DNA from 3 places in the Symbiopectobacterium purcellii genome. Region 1 is predicted to be linked to each of the others. Evidence: predicted binding sites of a transcription regulator. Region 1 holds the regulator's gene; each other region holds the start of a gene.
What was found. The regulator CRP, encoded in region 1, controls carbon source genes, mostly activating them, when cyclic AMP is high. The targets are predictions, from matches to a motif close to ATGTGANNNNNNTCACAT.
Positions count from the first base shown of each region.

Region 2: a site for CRP is predicted at 1,080-1,097, ahead of K6K13_RS17485 (GntP family permease). Genes of this name have one in related genera too.
Region 3: a site for CRP is predicted at 1,835-1,852, ahead of serC (3-phosphoserine/phosphohydroxythreonine transaminase). Genes of this name have one in related genera too.

Region 1 is NZ_CP081864.1:4,601,986-4,605,270, forward strand. It holds gene K6K13_RS21470 (phosphoribulokinase) at 1-751, shown strand, start outside; gene K6K13_RS21475 (OsmC family protein) at 819-1,226, opposite strand; gene crp (cAMP-activated global transcriptional regulator CRP) at 1,543-2,175, shown strand; gene argD (bifunctional acetylornithine/succinyldiaminopimelate transaminase) at 2,242-3,285, opposite strand, start outside.
Region 2 is NZ_CP081864.1:3,731,150-3,734,434, reverse strand. It holds gene lysA (diaminopimelate decarboxylase) at 1-872, shown strand, start outside; gene K6K13_RS17485 (GntP family permease) at 1,368-2,681, shown strand; partial or broken gene K6K13_RS17480 (glycerate kinase) at 2,698-3,285, shown strand, end outside.
Region 3 is NZ_CP081864.1:2,615,592-2,618,876, forward strand. It holds gene aroA (3-phosphoshikimate 1-carboxyvinyltransferase) at 1-376, opposite strand, end outside; gene serC (3-phosphoserine/phosphohydroxythreonine transaminase) at 518-1,603, opposite strand; gene ycaO (30S ribosomal protein S12 methylthiotransferase accessory factor YcaO) at 1,873-3,285, shown strand, end outside.

The sequences.
Region 1 (3,285 bases):
AGGCGATAGCTTTCACCGTTATACCCGGCCAGAGATGGACATGGCGATTCGCAAAGCGAAAGATTTGGGCCGCCATATCAGCTATTTCGGCCCAGAGGCCAATGATTTCAGCCTGCTTGAGCAGGCGTTTATCGAATATGGCCGCAACGGTACCGGAAAAACGCGCAAATACCTGCACATCTATGATGAGGCGATCCCCTACAATCAGGTGCCCGGCACCTTTACCCCGTGGGAGCCGATGCAGCATCCTACCGATATGCTGTTTTATGAGGGGCTGCACGGTGCCGTGGTCACTGACCAGTACGATGTTGCCCAGCACGTTGACCTACTGGTCGGTGTGGTTCCCATCGTCAATCTGGAATGGATTCAAAAGCTGGTGCGCGATATCAACGAACGCGGTCACTCGCGTGAAGCCGTGATGGATTCTGTGGTGCGTTCCATGGAGGATTACATTACCTATATCACGCCGCAGTTTTCTCGCACCCACATCAACTTCCAGCGCGTACCGACGATTGATACCTCAAACCCCTTTGCGGCCAAGGCGATCCCTTCGCTGGACGAGAGCTTTGTGGTGATCCATTTCCAGGGCGTCGAGCATATTGACTATCCCTACCTGCTGGCCATGCTGCAAGGCTCGTTTATTTCACACATCAATACCTTGGTGGTGCCGGGGGGAAAAATGGGGCTCGCCATGGAACTGATCATGGCACCGTTGGTAAAACGGCTGGCAGAAGGGCGTAGCGCGGGCTGAGATAAAACACACGCAGCCCGCCAGAAAACGATGCGACAACGAAGAAAGCTATTCGACTATGAAGAAACTAGGCGACAGCGACGATTTCGTGGCTATGCGTGACCTTCACCGCCTTTTCTAACATTAGCGCCACTGAACAATACTTCTCCGCCGACAGCGATACGGCTCGTTCAACCACCTTATCCGTTAGCCCTACGCCCGTGACGACAAAATGCAGGTTGATATGGGTAAACAGACGCGGCGTTTCTTCACGACGCGTGGAGGATAATTTGACTTCACACCCGGTAATGGTATTGCGGCCCTTTTGCAAAATGGACACCACATCAATGGCGCTACAGCCTCCTGCCGCCATCAACACCATCTCCATCGGACTGGGCGCTTTATCGCCAGCATTGCCATCCATCAGGATCTGATGCCCGGATGACGACTCACCGAGAAAGGTCAGATCTTCGACCCATTTTACGCGCGCTTGCATCCACAACTCCTCAAATTTATTCGAAAATTACTCACTGTTATATATAAAAACCGCCGATAACTAGAGCTTAATCATGCTGAAGCGAGACAACACAAGACAGGCTCGTCAAGCTGTGTTACAAACAGGAATAGAATCCGTTCCTTCAGTTTTAAGCTGACGGTCAGAACGGGTCGTGACGTCGCCATACAGAGGCCAGTATATTCCCTGACGTCAGTCCGCCAACACGGAATTTTTACTACTAGCACGTTAATACGCCGTACAGGGAACTCTGAACCCTGTAATTTGCGCAGTGAATTACAACAGAGGATAACAGCGAATGGTTCTCGGCAAACCGCAGACAGACCCGACTCTTGAATGGTTCCTTTCTCATTGTCATATTCACAAGTATCCATCGAAGAGCACGCTAATTCACCAAGGTGAAAAGGCAGAAACGCTTTACTACATCGTGAAAGGCTCAGTAGCTGTGCTGATCAAGGATGAAGAAGGCAAGGAAATGATCCTCTCCTACCTCAACCAGGGGGATTTTATTGGAGAACTGGGCCTGTTCGAAGAGGGCCAGGAACGCAGTGCATGGGTACGGGCAAAAACTGCCTGTGAAGTCGCTGAAATCTCCTACAAAAAATTCCGTCAGCTGATCCAGGTCAACCCGGATATTCTGATGCGTCTTTCCTCACAGATGGCGCGTCGCCTCCAGGTGACTTCCCAGAAAGTGGGCAATCTGGCCTTCCTGGATGTCACGGGCCGCATTGCACAGACGTTGTTGAACCTGGCGAAGCAACCCGATGCCATGACGCACCCGGATGGGATGCAAATCAAGATCACGCGTCAGGAAATTGGTCAGATTGTTGGCTGTTCCCGCGAAACGGTAGGCCGTATTCTGAAAATGCTGGAAGATCAGAATCTGATCTCGGCACACGGCAAAACTATCGTGGTATACGGCACACGCTGATACCCTCAGCGCCGTTGAGACAAAAGCACGTTGTGCACTGCGCAGCGTGCTTTTGACAAGTCTAGGCTACTCCGCTTTCACCACCGCTTCGACCGCCCGCGCGAACCGCGCCATGCCCTGATCGATATCTTCCAGATCAATCACCAGCGACGGCACAAAACGCACCACGTTAGGCCCAGCGACCAGCACCATCACGCCTTGCTCTGCGGCAGCGGCAAGGAACTTACCCGCCTGACCGTGCCATTTCGGCTTCAGTTCTGCGCCAATCAGCAGGCCCATACCGCGAATCTGTTCAAAAATACCGTGCTCTTCATTAATCGCCTGAAGAATCGAGACGAAACGCTCGTGGCGTGCTTGTACACCGGAAAGCACCTGTGGGGTATTGATGGTGTCCAATGCGGCTTCAGCCACCGCACAAGCCAGCGGGTTACCGCCGTAGGTAGTACCGTGTACGCCAACGGTCATCACCGAGGCGACCTCTTCAGTGGTCAGCATGGCGCTGATGGGGAAACCGCCGCCCAACGCTTTCGCCGTGGTAAGAATATCCGGCGTCACGCCATAGTGCATGTAGGTAAACAGCTTGCCGGAACGTCCCATGCCGCTTTGCACTTCATCAAACACCAGCAGAGCGTGATGCTGATCGCACAGCTCACGCACGCCTTTGAGGAATTCTGGCGTGGCCGGTGTAATGCCACCTTCACCCTGAATCGGCTCCAGCACCACGGCACAGGTGTGGTCATCCATCACCGCTTTTACTGCGGCCAGATCGTTGAACGGCACGTGCACGATATCGGCCGGTTTTGGTCCGAAGCCATCAGCGTATTTCGCCTGGCCACCGACCGAGACAGTGAACAAGGTGCGACCGTGAAACGCATTGTAGAACGCAATGATTTTGGTTTTATACGGGCTGTGGCGCTTAATCGCATAGTGACGAGCTAGCTTGAAAGCCGCTTCGTTGGCTTCAGCTCCAGAGTTAACAAAGAACACGCGTTCGGCAAAGGTGGCGTCGATCAATTTGCTGGCCAGACGCAGCGCGGGCTCATTGGTAAAGATATTGCTGGTGTGCCACAGCGTTTCGCCCTGCTGCTTTAACGCCGCCACCAGCGCAGG
Region 2 (3,285 bases), 870 kb from region 1:
GGGCAGCCCAGCCGGGTCACCCGGTGTGGTTACGCGTCAATCCGGGGTTTGGTCACGGCCATAGCCAGAAAACCAACACCGGCGGTGAGAACAGCAAACACGGTATCTGGTATGCCGATTTACCGCTGGCGTTGGCACAAATCCAACGCTACTCCCTGAAGCTGGTCGGCATTCATATGCATATCGGTTCCGGCGTGGACTACGGCCATCTGGAGCAAGTGTGTGATGCCATGGTGCGTCAGGTGGTTGAGTTTGGTCAGGATGTTAAGGCCATTTCCGCAGGCGGCGGGCTTTCCATTCCTTATCGCGTGGGTGAACCGGTTATTGATACTGAGCACTACTTTGGCCTGTGGCACGCAGCGCGTCAGCGTATTGAGACGCACCTTGGTCACCCCGTAACGCTGGAAATCGAACCGGGACGTTTTCTGGTGGCGGAATCTGGCGTCTTAGTGGCGCAGGTGCGCGCCGTCAAAAATATGGGTAGCCGTCACTTCGTGTTGGTGGATGCCGGGTTTAACGATTTGATGCGCCCCGCCATGTACGGTAGCTATCACCACATTTCGTTGTTGCCGGCAGATGAGCGTTCTCTCGCTGGCGCAACGTTGCGCGATACGGTAGTGGCAGGGCCATTGTGTGAATCCGGTGATGTGTTTACGCAACAGGCTGGCGGCGGCGTGGAAACGGTGGCGTTACCTGCGGTTCAGGTCGGCGATTATCTGGTGTTCCACGACACCGGGGCTTACGGTGCCTCTATGTCTTCCAACTACAACAGCCGCCCCCTGCTGCCGGAAGTGTTGTTCGAAAACGGTGAAGCACGCCTGGTTCGCCGCCGCCAAACCATCGAAGAATTGCTGGCGCTTGAAGCGCTGTAACCGCGTGGTATTGAGGTCTCGGATGACGCCACGCTAAGCCGCAGGGATGCGGCCCAGACCGCTGACGCAGTGCGTTGTTAGGTGAAGTGCGGCGATGGGGTCGTAGCGGCGTAAGCCGCCGGGGCGCCCCTCGTCATGATTCGCCGGGAAACCCGGACATACCGAAAAGGAACTTCAGCCGCAGGAATGCGGCTCTTCTCCCCTGCAATGTGATAAACCTCTCGCTTTCTTGTTCTGCGACACAAAAATATTTATACAAATGCCCAGTTTTTTCGTGTTGCGACACATAGGTTATTTTATTGCCAAGTCATAGAATAATTTTCAATCCATAAGAGCATGTGATAAGGAATTATTTATCGGTTCTGATTTCTTCCCAAAGAAAGCTATTTAGAACGGCGTAATTTATTACCACATTAAATAATGCAGATTCCACCAGGAATGTATTTGCATTAGCACCCTATTGTCGAAGACATATAAAATATAAGAGGTCTCATTATGCATACCATAGAACCCTTGGCATGGTACGGGGCGTTGATTGGTCTTTTCATTGCCATTGCGCTCATCCTGAAAAAAATTAATCCGGTGTATTCCTTGTTCCTCGGCGCCATTCTCGGTGCGGTGATCGGCGGTGGTAATCTTGAACAGACCATCGGCCTGCTGACATCTGGCACGCAGAGTGTGATGGGTACGGTGATCCGCGTGCTGGCTGCGGGGGTACTGGCTGGCGTGATGATGGAATCGGGCGCGGCAGAAACCATCGCTCAGGCCATTGTGAGGAAGATGGGGGAGAGCAAAGCGATTTTAGCGCTGGCACTGGCCACCATGATCATCACTGCGGTGGGCGTATTTATCCCCGTTGCCGTATTAATTGTTGCACCCATTGCGTTATCGGTGGGTAATAAAATGGGTATTTCCAAACTGGCATTATTACTGGCGCTTTCCGGCGGCGGTAAAGCTGGGAATATTATATCGCCGAACCCCAATACTATTGCCGCAGCAAACGGTTTTCACCTGAATTTAAGCGATGTGATGATCGCCGGTTTTATTCCTGCCGTATTCGGGTTGATTATTACTGTCGTTGTCGCCTCAATGTTGAAAAATAAAGGGATCATGGTAAGTGGTGAAGAAGCCGCCGCTGCCTACGGCACCCAGAGCGCGAAGAATGACAAAACCTACCCCACGTTGGGTAAAGCCATCGTCGCGCCAGCGGTTGCCGTTATCTTATTGATGATTAACCCGATTGGTTCCATTTTTCACATCAGCGCGCTGACCGCGTTCAAGCTGGATGCCCTGTATGTATTGCCGATCGCCGGTATCGTCGGTCTGATTGCCATGGGGCAAAAGCACAAGGTGATTGCCTATACCGCTTCCGGTCTGGAAAAAATGACTGCGACCGTGCTTATCCTGATTGGTGCGGGTGCAATTGCAGGCCTGATCGCTGCCTCCAACCTGTCTGCCCAGGTGGTACAACTGATTGACATCATGGGTATTTCCGGCACCTTCCTGGCACCTATCTCCGGTATTTTGATGGCGGCAGCCACGGCGTCCACCTCCACCGGGACCATTCTGGCGACCGGAACCTTCGGTAATGCTATCGCCACTATCGGCATTGCGCCGATTGCCTCTGCGGTCATGGTACACACCGGGGCGACCGTTATCGACTCCTTGCCGCAGGGCAACTATTTCCACGTCACAGCGCAGAGCATGAACATGACCATCAGACAGCGTATGGGCCTGCTGCCCTACGAAGCGATTGTCGGTGGCACCATGACCCTTGTCGCTACCGTGCTGTACGGCTTTATTCTTTAGTTTGAGGCAACCCACAATGAAACAAGAAACGTTTGTATTAGCGCCCGATTCATTTAAAGAGAGCATGACGGCGAAAGAAGTGTGTAACGCGATGGAAAAAGGGTTGCGTAAGGTATTCCCCGAAGCGAATTTCGTGCACGTTCCCATGGCGGATGGCGGATGGCGGCGAAGGCACCACCCAGTCGCTGATTGATGCGACCGAAGGCACGCTGTATGCGTTAAACGCGACCGGGCCGTTGGGAGAAACGATTGAGGCCAGCTACGGCATCATGGGGAACGGCGAGATTGCCGTGATTGAAATGGCGTCTGCCAGCGGTATTCAATTTGTTAACCGCGACACCAAAAACCCGTTGGTGACCACCACCTACGGCACCGGTGAACTGATCCGCGCCTGCCTGGACAAAGGCATCAAGAAAATCATTCTGGGCATCGGTGGCAGCGCAACCAATGATGGTGGCGCAGGCATGGCAGAAGCGCTGGGCGTGCGTTTTTATGATGAAGCGGGCAACACGCTGCCGCGCGGCGGCGGCGCGCTGGATCGTTTGCATCATATCGATCTTTCCGGGTTGGATAGCCGCCTGGCACAGGTGGATATTCAGGTTGC
Region 3 (3,285 bases), 2.0 Mb from region 1:
GTCGCTCTTTCATACGCGGCTCGCCGGTCAAGACAATATCGCCCTGCGTCAAGCACAGCGCGGCGGCCAGTGGGCGCATCGCCGTGCCCGCATTGCCGAGAAACAGTTCTAACGGTTGCGACGCGGTGAACGGCCCACCGATACCGGTGACGTCGCACTCGGTGCGGCTGGGCGAAAGCTGATATTGCACGCCTAACGCCTGTAACGCATCCAGCATATGGCGAACGTCATCGCTATCGAGCAGATTTTTCAAACGCGTCGTCCCCGTTGCCAATGCGGCCAGCAACAACGCACGGTTAGAGACACTTTTCGAACCGGGAAGGTTAATCACACCATCGATCAGGGAAATAGGCTGTAGGGTAAGGGATTCCTGCATGTAACTCTTAACTCCGGTCATCAACATAAGAAACCCCGGTGCAAACCGGGGCTTACTGGAAACAGGTTACCGCTTTGCGGGCAGCGGCAACGATACAACCTGCAACGTCGCGGACAAACCACGACGTCACTCGCTGCGGTATTAGCCGTGGCGACGTTCAAAATCGGCCATAAAGGCGGTCAGCGCCTGCACGCCTTCCAGCGGCATTGCGTTGTACAGTGACGCACGCATTCCGCCCACCACGCGGTGGCCTTTCAGCGCATGCAACCCCGCCGCTTTGGACTCTTCCAGGAACAGCTTATCCAGCGCGTCGTCACCGAGCAGGAACGGCACGTTCATGCGCGAGCGGTTGGCGGCCAGCACGTCGTTACGGTAGAAATCGCTGCTATCGATAGCGCCGTAGAGGTGATCCGCTTTCTCACGATTGCGTTTTTCCATCTCCACCAGGCCACCATGTTCTTTCAGCCATTTGAACACCATGCCAGAAAGGTACCAGGCAAAGGTCGGCGGTGTGTTGTACATAGAGTCATTATCCGCCAGGATTTTGTAATCCAGTACCGACGGCAGCACGCTGCGGGATTTACCCAGCAGGTCCTCGCGCACAATCACCAACGTCAGCCCTGCTGGGCCAATGTTTTTCTGCGCACCGGCATAAATCACGCCGAAACGGCTGACATCGATCGGACAGGACAGGATGCTGGAGGAGAAGTCAGCGACCACAACCTTGTCGCCAAAATCAGGGGTTTCCTCAATGGCCAGACCGTCGATGGTTTCATTCGGGCAGTAGTGCACAAAAGCCGCATCGTCAGACAGTGCCCAATCACGCATCGGTTTGGCCGCGCGCAGGCCGTCAATGCGGGTTTTCACGTCGATAACGTTCGGTTTGCAATATTTCTCCGCTTCGTTGATCGCACTGTGCGCCCAATAGCCGCCGTCGATATAGTCCGCTTTGGCGCTGTCACCCAGCAGGTTCAGCGGTACGGCAGCGAACTGCGCGCGGGCACCGCCTTGGCAAAACAGCACTTTGTAGTTGGAGGGGATCTTTAACAGATCGCGCAGATCCTGTTCGGCTTCCGCCGCCACCTGCATAAACTCTTTACTGCGGTGGCTGATTTCCATTACGGAGGTTCCCAGCCCACGCCAGTTACATAACTCTTGCTCGGCACGACGCAGCACTTCAACCGGCAGCATGGCTGGACCGGCGCTAAAATTGAAAACTTGTGTCATTTCCCCTCACCACGTATTTAGTACGACTATTTTTAACGTTTTGTCTGTTTTACAGCGATAATTATGATTCTTTGCAACAACCACGTTGGCTTTTTGCAGCCGCCATCATGGTTTTTTGCAGCAACCGTCATCATTTGTTTTTATCACTGGCTCCTTCTCGCTGCAATCCTTATTACGCTTTCCCGTATAAAACCCGCACGGCGACAGCGTGGAGTTGTCCATGAAAAATCCGTATGATGCACATCCCATAAAAGAGAAAAGTGACAATCATGAGCCAAACGTTCATCCCAGGCAAAGACGCCGCCCTGGAAGACTCCATCGCCCGTTTTCAACAGCAACTCCGTGACCTGGGGTTCAACATCGAAGAAGCCTCCTGGCTCAATCCGGTGCCTAACGTCTGGTCCGTGCATATTCGCGACAAAGATTGCCCACTGTGCTTTACCAACGGCAAAGGCGCCAGTAAGAAAGCCGCCCTGGCCTCAGCCTTAGGTGAATATTTTGAGCGTCTTTCCACCAACTACTTCTTTGCCGATTTCTATCTCGGCAAGTCAATCGCAAACGGCGATTTTGTACACTACCCGAACGAGCAGTGGTTCCCAATGCCGGATGATGACAGCCTGCCGCCAGGGATTCTGGATGATCACCTGCGCGCCTTTTACGATCCTGACAACGAATTGAGCGCCAGCATGTTGGTGGATTTGCAATCCGGCAACGATGAACGCGGCATCTGCGCCCTGCCGTTTACCCGTCAATCCGATGACACCACGGTCTACATCCCGATGAATATCATCGGCAACCTCTACGTCTCCAACGGTATGTCCGCCGGCAACACCGCCAATGAAGCGCGTGTACAGGGGTTGTCTGAGGTGTTCGAACGCCACATCAAAAACCGCATTATTGCCGAAACCATCAGCCTGCCGACCATCCCAGACAGCGTGTTACAGCGTTATCCCGGCGTAGTGGAAGCCATCGCCACGCTGGAAAAAGAAGGGTTCCCGATCCTTGCCTATGACGCGTCGCTGGGCGGTAATTACCCGGTGATCTGCGTGGTGCTGTTTAACCCCAGCAATGGCACCTGCTTCGCCTCCTTTGGTTCGCACCCGGATTTCGGCGTCGCGCTGGAGCGTACCGTCACCGAACTGCTGCAAGGACGCGGGTTGAAAGATCTTGATGTCTTTACCCCACCCAGTTTCGATAATGACGATGTGGCGGATCATGCCAATCTGGAAACCCACTTTATCGATTCCAGCGGTTTGATCTCGTGGGATTTGTTTAAAACCGACGCAGATTATCCCTTTGTCGACTGGAGCTTTACAGGCAGCACCGAGCAGGAATTTGCTACCTTGATGGCCATTTTCCACAAAGAGCACAAAGAGGTGTACATCGCCGATTACGAGCACCTGTCTGTATATGCATGCCGCATTATCGTGCCGGGGATGTCCGACATTTATCCGGCAGACGATCTGCTGCTGGCAAACAACAATATGGGTGTTCATCTACGCGAGACGATCCTCTCTCTGCCCGGCAGTCAGTGGGAAAAGCAGGCCTATCTCGATCTGATTGCTCAGTTGGATGATGAAGGTTTTGATGACTTCACCCGCGTGCGCGAATTGCTGGGGCTGGCAACCGGCAAGGATAACGGCTGGCTCACGCTGCGCATCGGTGAATTGAAAGCCATGCTG